One region of the Streptomyces sp. NRRL B-24572 genome, then DNA from elsewhere that is predicted to be linked to it. Evidence: predicted binding sites of a transcription regulator. Region 1 holds the regulator's gene; the other holds the start of a gene.
What was found. The regulator HspR, encoded in region 1, represses chaperone genes until heat shock. The targets are predictions, from matches to a motif close to TTGAGNNNNNNNNNCTCAA.

Region 1 (5,996 bases):
GGTCGCGGCCGTCTCGCAGAAGCTCGGCCAGGCGCTGTACGCCGACGCCCAGGCCGCCCAGGCCGCCGGCGGCGACGCCGGTCAGGCCCCGAAGGCCGACGACGACGTCGTCGACGCCGAGATCGTCGACGACGAGAAGGGCGGCCAGGCGTGACCGAGGAGACCCCGGGCTTCGAGGAGAAGCCCGACGTCCCCTCCGGCGCCACCCCTGACGACGCCGCCGAGACCGTCGAGAACTCCACCGAGGAGGACTCGACGGCCCCGGCCGGGGACGCTACGGACGTAGCCCTGCTGGCGCAGCTGGACCAGGCCCGTACCGCGCTCACCGAGCGCACGGGCGACCTCCAGCGGCTCCAGGCCGAGTACCAGAACTACCGCCGCCGCGTGGAGCGGGACCGGGTCACGGTCAAGGAGATCGCCGTCGCGAGCCTCCTGTCCGAGCTCCTGCCCGTCCTCGACGACGTCGGCCGGGCCCGGGACCACGGCGAGCTCGTGGGCGGGTTCAAGTCGGTGGCCGAATCGCTGGAGACCGTCGTCGCCAAGATGGGTCTGCAGCAGTTCGGCAAGGAGGGCGAGCCCTTCGACCCGACGATCCACGAGGCCCTGATGCACTCGTACGCGCCGGACGTCACCGAGACGACCTGCGTGGCGATCCTGCAGCCGGGGTACCGGATCGGCGAGCGGACCATCCGGCCCGCCCGCGTGGCCGTCGCCGAGCCCCAGCCCGGGGCGCAGGGCAAGGCCGAGGACTCGGAGGACCCCAACAAGTCCGACAAGTCCGAGAAGGACAGCGAGTAACAGCCGTACCCGTGCGCGGGAGGAGGGACGTCGATGAGCACGAAGGACTTCGTCGAGAAGGACTACTACAAGGTTCTCGGCGTCCCCAAGGACGCCACCGAGGCCGAGATCAAGAAGGCGTACCGGAAGCTCGCCCGCGAGAACCATCCGGACGCCAACAAGGGTGACGCGAGCGCCGAGTCGCGCTTCAAGGAGATCTCCGAGGCGAACGACGTCCTCGGCGACCCCAAGAAGCGCAAGGAGTACGACGACGCCCGCGCCCTCTTCGGGAACGGCGGCTTCAGGGCCGGCGGCCCCGGCGGCGGCTCGTTCAACTTCGACCTGGGCGACCTCTTCGGAGGCGCCCAGGGCGGGGCCGGCGGCTTCGGCGGCGGCGGGATCGGGGACGTCTTCGGCGGCCTGTTCAACCGCGGCGGGGGCGCCACCCGCACCCAGCCGCGGCGCGGCCAGGACATCGAGTCCGAGGTGACGCTCAGCTTCACCGAGGCCATCGAGGGCGCGACCGTACCGCTGCGGATGTCCAGCCAGCAGCCGTGCACGGCGTGCTCGGGCACCGGCGACAAGAACGGCACCCCCCGGGTGTGCCCGACCTGCGTCGGCACCGGGCAGGTCTCGCGCGGCGGCAGCGGCTCCTTCTCGCTGACCGACCCCTGCGTGGACTGCAAGGGCCGCGGCCTCATCGCCGAGAACCCCTGCGAGGTCTGCAAGGGCAGCGGGCGGGCCAAGTCCTCCCGCACCATGCAGGTCCGCATCCCGGCGGGCGTCAGCGACAACCAGAAGATCCGTCTCCGCGGCAAGGGAGCGCCGGGCGAGCGCGGCGGGCAGAACGGCGACCTGTACGTCGTCGTGCACGTCGACGAGCACCCGGTCTTCGGCCGCAGGGACGACAACCTCACCGTCACGGTGCCGGTCTCCTTCACGGAGGCGGCGCTCGGCGGCGAGATCAAGGTGCCGACCCTCGGCGGCCCCGCGGTCACCCTCAAGCTGCCCGCGGGCACCCCGAACGGCCGGACCATGCGCGCCCGGGGCAAGGGCGCGATCCGCAAGGACGGCACGCGCGGCGACCTCCTCGTGACGGTCGAGGTGGCGGTGCCGAAGGAGCTGGACGACAAGGCGCGCGAGGCCCTGGAGACCTTCCGCGAGGCGACCGCCTCCGAGGACCCGCGGGCCGAGCTGTTCCAGGCCGCGAAGGGAGCGTGACCCGGTGAGACGCAATCCGTACGAACTGACCGACGAGTCGCCCGTGTACGTCATCTCGGTGGCGGCACAGCTCTCCGGTCTGCACCCGCAGACCCTGCGTCAGTACGACCGCCTCGGCCTGGTCTCCCCGGACCGCACGGCCGGACGGGGCCGCCGCTACTCGGCCCGTGACATCGAGCTGCTCCGCCAGGTGCAGCAGCTGTCGCAGGACGAGGGCATCAACCTGGCCGGGATCAAGCGGATCATCGAACTGGAGAACCAGGTCGCGGCGCTCCAGGCACGGGTGTCCGAGCTGTCGGCGGCGGTCGAGGGCGCGGCGGCGACGCTGCGCCAGCGCGAGGCCCAGGTGCACGCCTCGTACCGCCGGGACCTGGTGCCGTACACCGACGTGCAGCAGGCGAGCGCGCTCGTGGTGTGGCGCCCGAAGCGCGGCGAGTAGCTCCTCGTACAGAGCCGTACAGAGCCGTACAGAGCCATGAGGCCCCTTCCACCGTCGGTGGAAGGGGCCTCTGCCGTTTCCTCAGCTGTCCCGTTCGAGGATCCCGGACTGGGCGATCAGATAGCCGAGCTGCGCCCGGCTCCCGCTGCCGAGGGCGGCGGCGAGCTTGGCGATGTGCGCCCGGCAGGTCCGCACGTTCATCCCGAGCCGGCGGGCGATGGCCTCGTCGACGTGGCCCTCGACGAGGAGCTTGGCGATGGAGCGCTGGACGCCGCCGATGCCGTCCACGGACGGGCTGTACGGGATCTCCTCCTCCCAGGGCACGCCGTGGAGCCAGAACTGGTCGAAGACGCCGACGAGGTACTGGACGAGGCCTTCGTGGCGGAGTTCGAGGGCGACCTGGCGGTCGCTGCGCGCCGGCACGAAGGCGACCTTGCGGTCGACGATGATCAGCCGGTCGATGATCTCTTCGAGGGTGCGCAGTTCGAGGCCGTAGGGCGCGACGCGTTCGACGTAGGCGAGGGTGGCGGGGTGGTGCCGGGCGGTGTGCTGGTAGAGCGTGCGCATCCGGACGCCGCGGTCGAGCAGGGGTTCCATGCGCCGCAGGGCCGCTTCCAGCGTCTCGGGGCGGCGTCCGCTGCCGGGCTGGATGGTGAGGAGTTCCTCGGTGCACTCGTTGATGACCCGGTCCAGCGTCGCGTTGATGATGCTGAGGCCTTCGAGGACGGTGATCGCCTGCGCGGCCGAGGGGTCGGGGGTGTGGATGGCCAGGAATGGCTCGAACGCGTCGGCGAGCGCGATGGCGTGCTGCCGACGCGCCTGGATCTCCAGTTCGATGGGGTGGATGAGCTGGTTGAGGGCGATCGAGGGCGACACCGGGTGCAGCCACTGGTTGTCGTCGGGGTCCGGGTGGAGGAGCGAGAGCTCCCTCAGGCAAGGGGCGGCCGCGGCGTCGGAGCGGGCGATTCGACCCGTGCGGAGTGCGTTCGCGTACAGCTCCTTGCCCACGTCGCATAGTTCACCGTGACTGTGGTTATGGCCCGATCCATCACATTCCAGACGCATTTGCACCCCCCTCAGGGTCCTGAATTACAGGAACATGATGCCCGGGTTGGCTGGTGGACGGGTCATGAGTAAGCCATCGTCTAACTCGCGGGGGGGAGGTTGTGATTAAAAGAGGTGGAGATCGGCCATGACCAGGATGGTTCGTGCACTCAGCGCCATAGCCGTTGCGGCGGCTGTTCTCGGCGGGCTCGCGCTCAACGGCGAACCCTCATGGGAGACCACCCCGGCGCACTCCGTAGTGGCGGAGCCGGGCGAGCCCTCGTGGGAGACCACTCCGGCGCACGATGTGCTCGCCTCGCCCGGCGAGCCCTCTTGGGAGATCCTTCCCAAGGGCGCGGACGCGTGAGCTTCCCGCCCGATGACCCCAGGTTCCGTCGGGAGATGGCCTCGGCCTATCGCTCCGGTTGGCACTTCGTCGATCTCGCCACGGCCATCCCCCACCGTGGCGACTCGCTGAAGGTCACGCTCTTCGGAGAGCCGATCGTCGTCGCCCGCGAACAGGACGAAGACGTCCGCGCGTACCGCTGTCTGCGCCGTCCCCGCGGCGCTCCGCAGCCCATCCGCTGTGCCATCCGGTACGGCATGATCTTCGTCAACCTCGACCAGCGGGACCACCAGCTGATCGAACCGGAGGCCATCACCGCCACCCCCCGCAGTGCCTGAGCGATTCCCCCGTCGTTGTAGATCGCTCCGGCACTTCCCCCACACAGCGGCGCCATCGCGGACCTGAAACGCGATGGCGCCGCTGTGCTTTTCCGTGTCCGCCGCCGCTACGCGCGGCCCATCGCCCGGGTGAGGGCGATCTCGATGACGACCCGGTCCGGGTTCTCCGTCGGCGTGCGGCCGTAGCGCTCGGCGTAGCGGGCGACGGCGTCCGCGACCGTCTCCGCCTCCGTACGGATGTGGGCGACGCCCTCCAGGGTGGCCCAGCGCCCCTTGTCGACCTGGCAGACCGCGACCCGCGCGCCGTCCGCGCCCGCCGCCAGGACGTTGGCGACCTTCCGGCTGTTCTTGTTGGTGATCACGCGCGCGTACCCGCCCTCGGGGTCGTACGTGACGCCGACCGCGACGACGTGCGGGGTGCCGTCCGGGCGCGGGGTGGTCAGGGTGCACATGTGGTACTCGCGCCAGAAGCTGAGGTACGAGTCGGAGGGGTTCCTCGGGTCTGTGGCCATGCCCGGAAAACTACCCGGGCCGTGCTCCCTCCGATACCTTGAGCGGGATCGACTCAACTTTGTGTACCCTGGAGAAGTCATAGAAGGAGAGGACCCACGAGAATCCAGGAGGAGCACCGCACGTGGACGCCGAACTGACCAACCGGAGCCGGGACGCGATCAACGCGGCGAGCAGCCGCGCCGTGTCCGAGGGGCACGCCGACCTGACCCCCGCCCACCTGCTGCTCGCGCTGCTGACGGGTCAGGACAACGAGAACGTCATCGACCTGCTCGCCGCCGCCGACGCCGACCAGGCCGTCGTCCGGGCCGGCGCGGATCGACTGCTCGCCTCCCTGCCGAGCATCACGGGGTCCACGGTCGCGCCGCCGCAGCCCAACCGCGAGTTCCTCGCCGTCCTCGCCGACGCCGACCAGCGGGCCAAGGAGCTCGGCGACGACTACCTGTCCACCGAGCACCTCCTCATCGGCATCGCCGCCAAGGGCGGCCGGGCCGGTGAGATCCTCGACGGGCAGGGCGCGAGCGCATCGAAGCTGCTCGACGCGTTCGAGAAGAGCAGGGGAGGACGCCGGGTGACCACACCCGACCCGGAGGGGCAGTACAAGGCGCTGGAGAAGTTCGGCACGGACTTCACCGCCGCCGCGCGCGAGGGCAAGCTGGACCCGGTCATCGGCCGCGACCACGAGATCCGGCGCGTCGTCCAGGTGCTGTCCCGCCGCACCAAGAACAACCCGGTCCTCATCGGCGAGCCCGGCGTCGGCAAGACCGCCGTCGTCGAGGGCCTCGCCCAGCGGATCGTGAAGGGCGACGTCCCCGAGTCCCTGAAGAACAAGCGGCTGGTCTCGCTCGACCTCGGCGCGATGGTCGCCGGCGCGAAGTACCGCGGCGAGTTCGAGGAGCGCCTGAAGACCGTCCTCTCCGAGATCAAGGAGAGCGACGGCCAGATCATCACCTTCATCGACGAGCTGCACACGGTCGTCGGCGCGGGCGCCGGCGGCGACTCCGCCATGGACGCCGGCAACATGCTCAAGCCGATGCTGGCCCGCGGCGAGCTGCGGATGGTCGGCGCGACCACCCTCGACGAGTACCGCGAGCGGATCGAGAAGGACCCCGCCCTGGAGCGCCGCTTCCAGCAGGTCCTGGTCGCCGAGCCGACCGTCGAGGACACCATCGCGATCCTCCGCGGCCTCAAGGGCCGGTACGAGGCCCACCACAAGGTGCAGATCAACGACTCCGCCCTGGTGGCCGCCGCGACCCTCTCCGACCGGTACATCACCTCCCGCTTCCTCCCCGACAAGGCCATCGACCTCGTCGACGAGGCC
Region 2 (5,996 bases), on a different contig from region 1:
TGGTGTGTGTCTGCTCCATTGCCCCGCCTCGCGTCGCCGATGTCGGTGCAGCAGCCTAGAGGTACCGGCGGCGTCCAGGCTATCCAGGAGCTACCCGGGACGGACGGCGAGGTGGACCACGTCGGGGACGCCCCGGGCAACGGGGATCTCTTCCGTCCGTACCCCGCTGAATCCGGCATTCCGCAACGACTCTTCGAAATCGGCGGACGGCTGCGCGGACCACACGGCGAGGATCCCGCCGGGCCTCAACCGGGCCGCGCAGGACGCCAATCCCTCAGCTGAGTACAGGGATTCGTTGTCCTCGGTGACCGTCCAGTCGGGGCCGTTGTCGATGTCCAGACAGAGGGCGTCGTAGGTGTCCGTGGTGGTACGGAGGTGGGTCACCAGGTCCGTGTGCAGGATCACGGTCCGCGGATCGGCGAGCGCGGCCCCGGAGATCGCGGCGAGGGGCCCCTGGCGATGCCAGTCGATGATCGCCTCCTCACGCTCCGCGACCACGATCCGGCCCCAGCGGGGGTCGGCGGCGGCGTGGGCGAGGGAGAAACCGACGCCGAGGCCGCCGATGAGGACGGACGCGCCGGGACGGGACCCCTCGGGGAGGGCGGCCAGGGCCGCGTCGACCAGGAGCCGCTCGGAGCGCCCGTCGGAGGTGTCCATCAGGAAGGTGCCGTTGGCGATGATCTCGTAGTGCTCGGCACGACGGCGGAGGACAACTTCTCCGTACGGCCCTTCGCGGCGGTCGAGGGTGACGGGGCTGGTCATGATCACTCCGTGGCTCGTGTGCGTACGGTTCGTCCCGGCCATCCTCGCGGGGCGGCGACGGCCGGGACAAACACTTAACGAGGCGTACGCGCGCGGGGCTTCGCGCGTCAGGACCCGGCGGTCGTACGGCGCGCGCCCCGCCACGCGTACAGCGCCGCACCGGACGCGAAGGCGACCGCCGCCACCGTCCACGCCCCGCCCTGCGGGCCCGGCTGCATCGCCCACGCCCACCAGGCCCAGGGTGTCGCGTACGGCGGCGGGCGCCCCGAACCCTCGGCGTGACCCGGCACCGCGAGGGCGAGGGCGAGGCCGCCGGGCAGGGCGCGGGAGCGGGCGTACGGGCGCAGCGGGCTCACGGGATCGGCACCTCGTCCGGGTGACGAGGGCTCGCCGCCGGGTGGCGGGCCGGGTGGTCCCGCCGGGTGGCGGGGGACTTGGCGCGGAGCCGGTCGATGTACGGCCGCGTGCCCGCGACGTCGGGCCCGAAGCCGCCCGGAGCGGGGGCCGGCCACCGGAGGGCCGCCGCGTCGTCGCCCTCGTCGCCCCCGGAGGGGCCTCCCCCTGCGGGGCGCGACAGTCTCACGCCCTCTCTGTCGCCGGGCGGCCGTCCCCCGGTTCACGCGCTCAGGGGTTCGTCGGCGGGCCGCCCTCCGGGAGGGCGGCGAAGACGCGCTGGAGGGCGGGCGGACGTGCGCCGTCGTCCGCGACGACCAGGCGGTGGCGGTAGGTCACGTAGTACTGGAAGCCGTCGGGGATCGGGCTGCCCGTCGGGCGCTCCGGGACGAGGGCGAACGCGGGGTCCTCCAGGGCCGCCCGCAGCTCGGCGGCCTCGGCGGGGGTCTGCTTGCCGGTCCGGGGCGGCTTGGTGCCGGAGCGGCTGGTCCAGCTGCCGTCGTAGTGGACGACGAGCCGGTTGCGGACGCCGGCGAGGCCGCCGTTGACGACCACCTCGACGAGGACCTCGCCCGGCTGGGGGTTCGACGCGGGCGTGCCGGACTCCGTCGTGGGGCTCGGCAGGGCCGGTGCGCTCGTGCTCGACGGCGATCCGCCGGGCGCGGTCGGCACGCCGGGGCCGCAGCCGCTCAGGCCGCCCACCAGGGCCCCCGCGAGCAGCAGGGTCCCGCACCACGTCCACGTCGTCCGTACGCCTCGCACCATGGGTCGAGCATGCACGGTCCGGGGCCCCGTGCGCAGCCGGACGGCCGGGATTCCACCCGGCGGAGACCTCAGTCGCCTCCGGGGCCCGTGCGGACGATTCCGGTGAGCGGTCCCCGGTGGATCCAGCCCAGCGAGTCGTACAGCGCGAAGCCGTCCGTGGTCGCGGCGAGGACTCCGGTCACGGCGCCCGCCTGGGCGGCGGCGGCCTCCAGGGTGCGCATGACGTTCGCGCCGAGGCCCCGGCGCCGGTGCGCGGGGTCGGTCTCGATCTGGTCGGCGACCGCGGTGGAGCCGGTCGGCGCGATCTGGCCGCGTGCGGCGAGGGTGCCGTCGGGGGCGAGGATCCGGACCCGGACGACGCCGTCCTCGACCTCGGTGGTCCGGGCGTATCCCTCGGGCGGCGCGGGGCGGGCGCCGGGGTCCAGCGGCTTGACCATCATGAAGCCCGGGTCGTCGGGGATCGTCCAGCCCCCGGTGATCCACGGCGCCACCTCCTCGGGGCCCGCCATCACCTTGAGCCAGCTGTACGGCGTGGTCAGGCGGGTGCAGAGCGCGCCGACGGAGGCCGCGTTGGGGGCGGGCAGGACGTGCCGCACGACGTGCCGGGGCAGGCCGACGTCGATCCGGTGGCCCCAGGGCTCGGCGACGGCGGCCGGGGTGCCCCGGGAGACGGTCCAGCCCGCCACCCAGGCCGAGGTAATGGCTGCAATATCCATGCAGGCATTACATCGGCTCCATGCGGGCGCGTGCGGGGGTGATCGCTCAGAGCGAACGAACGTCCGGGAACATCCCCGAGCTCACAAGCATTGAGTGCGTATAGCTCAACTTGACTGCCGAAGGGGAGATCATGGCTTCTGAGTCCATGGCGTCTGTGCCGCTCACTCTGCCTGTGCTGCCGCTCGACGACGAGGTCGTGCTGCCCGGAATGGTGGTGCCGCTGGACCTGTCCGACAACGACGTACGGGCCGCCGTCGAGGCCGCCCAGGCCGCCGCCCGCACCGGAGCGGGCAAGCCCCGTGTGCTGCTCGTGCCGCGGGTCGACGGAACCTACGCCGGCACCGGCGTCCTGGGCATCGTCGAGCAGGTCGGGCGCCTGTCCGACGGCGACCCCGGCGCGCTCATCCGCGGCCTCGGCCGCGTCCGCATCGGCGCCGGCACCACCGGCCCCGGCGCCGCCCTGTGGGTCGAGGGCAGCACCGTCGAGGAGACCCTGCCCGACCCGCTGCCCGGCTCCGTGACCGAACTGGTCAAGGAGTACAAGGCGCTGGCCACCAGCTGGCTCAAGAAGCGCGGTGCCTGGCAGGTCGTCGACCGCGTCCAGCAGATCGACGGCGTCGGCGCCCTCGCCGACAACTCCGGTTACTCGCCCTTCCTCAGCGTCGCGCAGAAGGTCGAACTCCTGGAGACCGCCGACCCGGTCGCCCGCCTCAAGCTCGCCACCGCCCAGCTCCGCGAGCACCTCGCCGAGCAGGACGTCGCCGAGACCATCGCCAAGGACGTCCAGGAGGGCGTCGACAAGCAGCAGCGCGAGTTCCTGCTCCGCCGCCAGCTCGAAGCCGTCCGCAAGGAGCTCCGCGACCTCAACGGCGAGACCGAGGGCGACGAGTCCGACGACTACCGCGCCCGCGTGGAGGCCGCCGACCTGCCCGGGAAGGTGCGGGAGGCCGCCCTCAAGGAGGTCGAGAAGCTGGAGCGGGCGAGCGACCAGTCGCCCGAGGGCTCCTGGATCCGGACCTGGCTCGACACCGTCCTCGAACTGCCGTGGAACGAGCGGACCGAGGACGCGTACGACATCCTGGGCGCCAAGGCGATCCTGGACGCCGAGCACGCGGGCCTGGAGGACGTGAAGGAGCGCATCACCGAGTACCTGGCCGTGCGCAAGCGGCGCGCCGAGCGCGGCCTCGGCGTCGTGGGCGGCCGCCGTGGCGGAGCCGTCCTCGCCCTCGTCGGCCCCCCGGGCGTCGGGAAGACGTCGATCGCCGAATCGGTGGCGCACGCCATGGGCCGGAAGTTCGTCCGGGTCGCCCTCGGCGGCGTACGCGACGAGGCGGAGATCCGCGGCCACCGGCGGACGTACGTCGGCGCCCTGCCCGGCCGGATCGTCCGCGCGATCAAGGAGGCCGGGTCCATGAACCCGGTGGTCCTGCTCGACGAGATCGACAAGGTCGGCTCCGACTACCGCGGCGACCCCGCGGCGGCGCTCCTCGAAGTCCTCGACCCCGCGCAGAACCACACCTTCCGCGACCACTACCTGGAGGTCGAACTCGACCTCTCCGACGTCGTCTTCCTGGCCACGGCCAACGTCCTCGAAGCCATCCCCGAGGCGCTCCTCGACCGCATGGAGCTGGTGCGCCTCGACGGCTACACGGAGGACGAGAAGGTCGTCATCGCCCGCGACCACCTGCTCCCGCGCCAGCTGGAGCGGGCCGGTCTGGAGGCCGGCGAGGTCGTCCTGGAGGAGTCCGCGCTGCGGAAGCTGGCCGGCGAGTACACCCGGGAGGCGGGCGTCCGCAACCTGGAGCGCTCGATCGCCCGGCTGCTGCGGAAGGTCGCGGCCCAGCACGAACTGGGCGACCGCGAGCTGCCGTTCACCGTCGGCCCCGAGGACCTGCGGCAGCTCATCGGACGGCCGCACCACGTCCCGGAGTCGGCCCAGGACCCGGCGGAGCGGCGGACGGCCGTGCCCGGTGTCGCCACCGGCCTCGCCGTGACCGGCGCGGGCGGTGACGTCCTCTTCGTGGAGGCCTCCCTCGCCGACCCGGAGACGGGAGCCGCCGGGCTGACCCTCACCGGTCAGCTGGGCGACGTGATGAAGGAGTCGGCGCAGATCGCGCTCTCCTTCCTCCGCTCGCACGGCGCGGAGCTGGAGCTGCCCGTCACCGGCCTCAAGGACCGGGGCGTGCACATCCACTTCCCGGCGGGCGCGGTCCCCAAGGACGGGCCGAGCGCGGGCGTCACGATGACGACCGCCCTCGCCTCCCTGCTGAGCGGCCGGCTCGTCCGTACGGACGTGGCCATGACCGGCGAGGTCTCCCTCACCGGCCGGGTGCTGCCGATCGGCGGCGTGAAGCAGAAGCTCCTCGCCGCGCACCGGGCGGGGATCACGACGGTCGTGATCCCCAAGCGGAACGAGCCCGACCTGGACGACGTCCCGGCCGAGATCCTGGAGAAGCTGGAGGTCCACCCGGTGACGGACGTCCGCCAGGTCCTGGAGATCGCCCTCGCCCCGGCGGTGGTGCCGGTGGACGTGGCCGCGTAACTCCCCACGTACCGGAGCGGGGTGCCGATCCCGGCACCCCGCTCCGGCGCGTCCGGAACTCGTTACCCGGATGTCAGACGGGGCTGGCATGCTCGTACGCATGAACGACGACGCCTTCTGGGCTCTCATCGACGAGTTGAGCCGCCGGCCCGGTGACCGGGACGAACGCCTCGAGTGGCTGCGGACGGAGCTGATACGGCGTCCGGCGGCCGAGAGCGTGGAGTTCCAGGTGCGTCTGGAGAGGGCGACCGAGATCGCCGACACGCGCGCGCTGTGGACGGCGGCGAACCGCATCGAGGGCGGCGACTGCACGGACGACGGCTTCCACTACTTCACGCTCTGGCTGGTCGGTCAGGGGCGGAAGGTGTACGAGTCGGTCCTCGCCGACCCGGACGCGCTGGCCGACGTCCCCGAGGTGCGCGCGCTCGTGGGCCGGCACCACGACGACTGGGACGACGACGAGTGGCCCGAGTGGGAGGAGCTCGACTACGTCGCGCAGGACGCGTGGGACGAGCTGACGGGCCAGGAGGGCGACGACGGCGAGGAGTTCCTCGACGCCGTCGAGGAGGCGGAGGACGCCGCGGAGGCGGCGGGGGAGTGGGAAGAGGACGCGAGGCCCCGGGGCTCTCGTCCGGAGGGGTCGGCGATACCCCGGCTCACCGCCCTCTTCCCGCCCGGCGCCTCCGGCTCCTAGGAAGGGTTTCCGGGAGAGTTCCCGGGAATCCTCCTGGGAACCCTCCCGGAAGGCCTCTCCCGGAAGGCCTCTCCCGGAAGGTCCCTCCCGGGAAGCCCTCCCAGGAGGTTCCTAGGAGGCGGA

Region 2: lon (endopeptidase La) is a predicted target of HspR. The motif match lies at 2,727-2,745, and genes of this name have one in related genera.

What each region holds. Positions count from the first base shown of each region.
Region 1 is NZ_MWIG01000150.1:6,279-12,274, forward strand. It holds gene dnaK (molecular chaperone DnaK) at 1-154, shown strand, start outside; gene grpE (nucleotide exchange factor GrpE) at 151-798, shown strand; gene dnaJ (molecular chaperone DnaJ) at 832-1,998, shown strand; gene CCN56_RS09640 (heat shock protein transcriptional repressor HspR) at 2,003-2,437, shown strand; gene CCN56_RS09645 (helix-turn-helix transcriptional regulator) at 2,519-3,502, opposite strand; gene CCN56_RS09650 (hypothetical protein) at 3,630-3,848, shown strand; gene CCN56_RS09655 ((2Fe-2S)-binding protein) at 3,845-4,165, shown strand; gene CCN56_RS09660 (pyridoxamine 5'-phosphate oxidase family protein) at 4,273-4,677, opposite strand; gene clpB (ATP-dependent chaperone ClpB) at 4,800-5,996, shown strand, end outside.
Region 2 is NZ_MWIG01000638.1:2,379-8,374, forward strand. It holds gene CCN56_RS32310 (response regulator transcription factor) at 1-19, opposite strand, end outside; gene CCN56_RS32315 (hypothetical protein) at 91-762, opposite strand; gene CCN56_RS32320 (hypothetical protein) at 870-1,118, opposite strand; gene CCN56_RS43575 (hypothetical protein) at 1,115-1,345, opposite strand; gene CCN56_RS32330 (hypothetical protein) at 1,387-1,920, opposite strand; gene CCN56_RS32335 (GNAT family N-acetyltransferase) at 1,989-2,636, opposite strand; gene lon (endopeptidase La) at 2,768-5,179, shown strand; gene CCN56_RS32345 (DUF4240 domain-containing protein) at 5,280-5,873, shown strand; partial or broken gene CCN56_RS32350 (lytic polysaccharide monooxygenase) at 5,985-5,996, opposite strand, start outside.